DNA from 2 places in the Caloramator sp. genome. Region 2 is predicted to be linked to the other one. Evidence: riboswitches for the same ligand, from Rfam matches in the RefSeq annotation. Region 2 holds a riboswitch; the other holds the start of a gene.
What was found. A riboswitch is a leader RNA that binds a small molecule or an ion and turns the genes downstream of it on or off. The one in region 2 is predicted to bind glycine.
Positions count from the first base shown of each region.

Region 1: another riboswitch for glycine. It lies ahead of JG776_RS04330 (PTS sugar transporter subunit IIC); the one in region 2 lies ahead of JG776_RS03320 (GrdX family protein).

Region 1 is NZ_JAIHAO010000008.1:18,492-21,691, reverse strand. It holds gene JG776_RS04335 (amidohydrolase) at 1-637, opposite strand, end outside; partial or broken gene JG776_RS04330 (PTS sugar transporter subunit IIC) at 676-1,716, opposite strand; glycine riboswitch at 1,785-1,883, opposite strand; gene JG776_RS04325 (CoA pyrophosphatase) at 2,051-2,650, opposite strand; gene JG776_RS04320 (zinc-ribbon domain-containing protein) at 2,857-3,021, shown strand; gene JG776_RS04315 (M15 family metallopeptidase) at 3,106-3,200, opposite strand, start outside.
Region 2 is NZ_JAIHAO010000006.1:6,116-9,315, forward strand. It holds gene JG776_RS03310 (tRNA (cytidine(34)-2'-O)-methyltransferase) at 30-497, shown strand; gene JG776_RS03315 (DegV family protein) at 513-1,358, shown strand; glycine riboswitch at 1,574-1,671, shown strand; gene JG776_RS03320 (GrdX family protein) at 1,896-2,276, shown strand; gene trxB (thioredoxin-disulfide reductase) at 2,291-3,200, shown strand, end outside.

The DNA of each region.
Region 1 (3,200 bases), on a different contig from region 2:
ATACTCTTTCTCCTATTTCTAATTTAATATCTCTATCAACAAACTCCTTCTTTTCAATTTCACACTGCCTTTTCTTGTTCATATAGTCCTGAACCTTCATAAAATATCCTCTAATTAATGCTGCTGTACCAAGCCTTGTTGAAGGAGTTTGATTTTTACCACCATAAACCCTTTTAGGATTTTCTCCAAGTGCCATTTTAAGTCCTGCAGGTTCCTTTAAAATCATATTATCAACTATATTCCCCTTTAGCTTTAAGATAGCTCCTTGTCCTCCAATAGCATTAGCACTACCAGGTAAAATCATAACTGTGGTTACTCCACCCTCAAGAGCTCTCTTTATTGCAACATCATCTGGATTAAAGGCATCTATTGCTCTAACTTCAGGAGTTAATGGGTTTGTAGCTTCATTACCATCCTGATATCCTCCCCCAACACCCTCTTCAAACAATCCTATATGGCTATGGGCATCAATAAATCCAGGAAGTACGAACTTACCCTCTGCATCCACAACTTGTGCATCTTTGTCCTCAATATTTTCAGCAATATTTACAATCTTACTATTCTCAATTAAAATATCGCCCTTAAAAGGTTCTGTTTCAATAGGATAAATATAACCATTTTTAATAAGTATTTTCAAAAATACCACCCCCTTTCTTTATTATACAGCAAACACTTTCAACTAACACTAAGTTTTTGTTCTTTTTTATTTTCCTTTTTGTATCCTTTTATTTTGTTATACATAATTATTATTTGTGTTCCAACCACTCCTCCTACTATGCCACCTATTGCTCCAAAAATAAGTGCCTTCAAAACATTTAAAGTGAATTAAAGGCAAAGGGGTGCAAGCATACCAGGAATTGGTGATGCAGTACCTGGTGCATTATTTATTATTTTAAAATATGCTGCTCCAATTCCAGCAAGCCCACCGCCTATAAAATCTGAAAAATATATTGTAAATGCATTTTTTGTAACAAGATCTGCCTGAGTAAGCGGTTCCAGCATAACAGCTATTAAATTTCCCCTGTCTCCTATTTTAAACCTTTTAAAAACTACTCCATTTGTAAAAGAACCATCAAAACAAGCTATAGCTGATATACCCATAGCAAGACCCTTTAAATTTAACATTGCAGTTAAAGCCATTGAACTTAGTGGTGATGTGCATATTATCTTTATTATTCCACCAAGCAACATACCCATTAAATATGGCGATTGTTCAGATGCTGCCTTTATAACTTCTCCTATTGATACTAAAGTGTTACTTATAGCAGGTTGTGTTATTACACCTATTGATCTTGCAATAGGTGCAATTATCATCGCACCAAATATTATTTCTAACCCACTCGGAATTTTGTCTTCTAATTTTTTTGAAAAAAGTCCCACTATATATCCTGCTGCAAAACCTGGTAATATAGGCAATTTAAAAGAAACTGCACCAGCTACAACCGCATATATTGGGTTTACTCCAATATTAATAGCAACTAAAATAGCTGCTATTGGTCCTCCCATACTTCCTGCTGCCTCGCCAACTTCTCCTAAAAAAGCAATTCCTATAAAATCTCCAAGTATATACTTAAATATTGCTTCAATAAAAAATGTAGCAACTGCTGCACCTGCAAGACCAGACATAGCTGCCTCACCCTTAGGTGCCTTAAATGTAAACAACGAAAATGCCACAAGAACTAAAATTAGTAATAAAACCCCCTTTATAATTGTCATAAATACCCCTCCTCTAATTTATGTTAAAAAATAAAAGGACAGGGGAAAAGAAGCACTACAAAAAAGCTTCTCTTTCCCCTGTCCTTTTATCTGAAAGCTTCTTGCAAACAAACTATTTGCAAGTTACTCCTTCGATGCCTAAAATAGGTCTCTCCAGGGTTGTGTCCAGCTATTGTACATAACCTGAAAGTTTCAAAGTTTCCCGAGAAAAGAATACTTTTTGCTTCTTCGGTCACCAAATCTGGTGTCTCCAACAGCCTTCATCCACCAATATTTTGTTCTAATTATATGATATGCTGAATTTACCAAAACATCAATATTTTTAAAATTTAAATTATTCAAATATATTCTTAATAAAATTGTAAATAATTTTAGCAGTAATTCCCCATATGAGTTGCCCGTTATATCCATAAAAATAAATAGGACTCCTTGATGATAAAAGCCTTTGGTTCATATTTATATACTTATTCTCTTTTTCAAAACGTGCACTAATTGATGCATAATACATATCTGGAACATTTTCTTTAAAAAAGGAAATTGGAACTAAAAATATTTCATCAACCTCATCAACTGATAATTTAAAATTTAATTCCTTTAAAAAAACAACAAACACATATATAATCTTTCCGTGATAAGTTACTAATGTATCAAACTGTCCTATAAACTCAAAATTCTCATCACTTATACCAAGTTCTTCAATAAGTTCCCTTATAGCAGCCTGTTTTGGTATCTCTCCTTCTTCTATCTTTCCACCTGGCAACGAAATATCCCCGGGTTGAAATTTTAATTTTTTGGATCTAACCTCAAATAATATTTTGTATTCATCATCATATACAATTGGGATAACAACGGAATATTTTTTATATTCTTCATCCTGTCCCATTATATTTACTTCTCTTTTACTTAAAACTTCCTTTAAGTAATCTATATTCATTTAAATTCTCCTCCTATTTTGCCGAATTGCAAAAATTTTATGTATAATTTTAAAATATACGAAACATAATATTATTGTCAAATATAATTATAAATGTTATAATTATCTAAGAAAAAAGATTTAACCATCAAGACCCACTGCCCTATAAATCGGTAGGGTTGTGTCTTTGAGTCGTTAAATCCTATCATTTATAGGAGGTGTGTTCAATGGCTGATAAGACACTTGTTTGCCAAGACTGTGGCAAAGAGTTCGTTTTCACAGAAGGTGAACAAAAGTTCTATGCAGAAAAAGGCTTTGAAAACGAACCAAAGAGATGTCCTGACTGCAGAAGAGCAAGAAAACAACAAAAAAGAAGCTTCGAAAGAAGATAAAGGAGAGTTTACCTCTCCTTTTCTTTTTTAATTAATTACATTTTTATAGATTAAAACAACTATTCGGTACTCTATTCTCTATTTTTATAAAATCTCATACTTACTAAATTCCTCATCATAAAAGTGCCACCACTCACTCTCTATTCTTCTAAATCCATTTTTCATCATTGCTTCTGCTA
Region 2 (3,200 bases):
TGTATATATGTAGTTTTGGAGGGATTACGTTGAATCTTAATATTGTTTTATATCAGCCAGAGATACCCTATAATACAGGTAATATAGGAAGAACTTGTGTTTTAACAAATTCAAGACTACATCTTATAAAGCCACTTGGTTTTTTAATTGATGATAAGCATTTAAAAAGAGCAGGGATGGATTATTGGAAGCTTGTAGATGTTGTTTACTACGATAGTTTTGATCATTTCCTTGAAGTTAATAAAGGTGCAAGGGTGTATCTATCAACAACTAAAGCAAGTAAATTCTACACAGAAGTAGAATACAGACAGGGTGATTTTATAATGTTTGGTAGAGAGTCATCAGGTGTTCCAGACAGTGTTAGAGATGTTTTTAAAGATACTTTAATAAGAATTCCAATGGTAGAAACAACTGAAAGATCTCTTAATTTATCCAATACAGTATCTATTGTTGCATATGAAGCATTAAGACAGATGGGATTTCCTAATATGAAATAGTAGTGGAGGGGTAGGATGAATAAAATAGCGATAGTTACAGATAGTACTTCAGATATTCCAAAGGAACTTGTAAATAGATATAATATTAGAGTTATTCCTTTAACAATAACATACAAAGATAAAACTTACTATGATGGAGTAGATTTAAAAATTGATGATTTGTTAAGAATGCTTGATGAAGGAGAAGAACTTCCAAAAACATCACAAGTTAATCCTGCAAGATTTTATGAAGAGTACAAGAGATTATTTGATGAAGGGTATAATAAAATTATTTCTATTCACTTATCATCTAATTTAAGTGGTACGTATCAATCAGCAATAATTGCTAAAAATATGTTGGAGACTGATGATATATATGTAGTTGATTCAAGGACAGTAAGTTTTGGAACAGGAATGCTTGCTCTAAAGGCGGCTAAAATGATTGAAGAAGGTAAAGATGTGGAAGAAATATACAATACATTAAACATACTTGCACCTAAATCAAGGGTTGCATATGCATTAGATAAACTTGAATATCTTAAAAAGGGTGGCAGATTATCAGGAACACAGGCAACAATAGGAACACTATTAAATATTAAACCTATCATATATATTACTGATGGTAACCACGCTATTTTAGATAAAACAAGGGGAATGAAGAAAGCTTTATCAAGAATGATAAAGTATGTTCAGGATGAAGGCTTTGATGAAAATGAGCTTTTTGCAATAGGAACTGTAAAAGATTATGAAAATCTTGAAGAGTTTAAAGAGATGGTTAAAAATGAGTTGGGTGTAGATAATTATCTTTTGGCTGAAGTAGGAACTGTAGTTGCAACATACTCAGGCCCTGGAGTAGTGGGAATATGGTTTTATGCTAAATAGAGGCTTTTGCCTCTATTTTAGATTGTAAAAATCTAATTGTTAGCTAAAATCTGAAAAAGCCCCATGAACGAAGCCCAAGAAATTCTTTATGGGGCTATTCAATATATAAATAGAGGCTTTGTCTCTATTAATTTTTATAATTCAAACTATTCAAAAAATAAATAGCAAAATTGCTATAATTTAGGTATAATGAAAGTAGAAAGTAAATATTCTGGATGAAGCAAATAGGAGAGACCCTAAGAGGGCGCCGAAGGGGTAAGTAAAGCTTGCCAAGCTTTATGATACTCTCAGGCAAAAGTACTATTTGTGGACAGAACTCTGTGAAGGCAGAGGATGTAGGCAACTACATCCTTTTTTTATTTGCCAAATAACTTGTATTTTAGCGAACTTTAAGCTACAGAGTTTTTGGTATCATTGATAATGTTTCTATCGTAGTATTAGGAAGAATAATCATCATTAACTTACAGAAGTATATAATTTCTTCTGATGATTAGATTTAAAATTAATAGATTACCGAACAAAAAAGAGGTGTCAGGCTTGAAACTTAAACCAGTTATATTAACCAATAACCCTTTAACAAAGAGTAGTTTAGAAGATAAATATGATCTTCTATATAAACCTCAAGCTTCACTTATGGATATTTTAATTATGGCAAGGGATTATATCCATAGAGGACATAGGCTCTTAACACATCCTCTAATGGGGAGTATAAAGCCTAATCAGACACCCTATAAGTCTATTGCAATTTCAAGGGATTGTTTTGAAGAGGTTGATCTATTAAGTGTTGAGATAATAGAGGAGAGCATATTGAAGGCTGACCAGCTTATTAAAAATAGTAAAACATTAATTTATACGGATAAGGTGCTTAGAGATTTTAGTTTAATTGATTTTGATTTAATAAAAAACGCATTAAATTGAAAGGAAGTGAAATTATGAGCCATATCTATGACATTGTAATAATAGGAGGAGGCCCTGCAGGTTTGTCAGCAGGACTTTATGCTTCAAGGGCAAAGCTTGATGTTCTGGTGATTGAGAAGGAGAAGTTTGGAGGACAGGCAGCAACGACAGCAGAACTCGAAAACTATCCCGGTTCAATTGAAAATTGTACAGGACCAGCTTTAGTTGAAAGAATGAGGAGGCAGGCAGAGGAATTTGGAACTACCTTTGCAAAGGATGAAATAGTAGAGGTTGATTTTTCAGGAGATATAAAAACTCTAAAGGGAAGAAAGGAAGAATATAGGTCAAGGGCTGTAATTATTGCAACAGGTGCTGAATACAGGCTTGCAGGGTTTAAAAATGAAATTGAACTAAGAGGTAGAGGAGTTTCATACTGTGCCACCTGTGATGCGGATTTCTTTGAAGGTTTAGATGTTGCAGTAATAGGTGGTGGAGATAGTGCAATAACTGAGGCACTTTATTTAACTAAATTTGCAGAAACAGTGACAATAATACATAGAAGAGATTCATTAAGGGCTGCTAAATCACTACAAGAAAAGGCCTTTAATAACCCAAAGATAAAATTTATATGGGACACAGTAGTAGAGGAGGCAAAGGGAGATGAAATATTAGAATCCCTTGTATTGAAAAATATAAAGACTGGAGAGATAAGTGAACTTGCTGTTAACGGTGTTTTTGTCTTTGTAGGACTTGAACCAAAGAGTGACCTTTTTAAGGGTAAGGTTGAAATGGATGAGAGGGGATATATTTTAACTGATAGAAGTATGAAAACAAATGTTGATGGAGTATTTGCAGCAGGTGATGTAGTTCAAAAATCTCTAAGGCAGGTTATAACTGCAGCATCTGATGGGGCTGTTGCTGCTGTTGCTGCAGAGGAATATATAA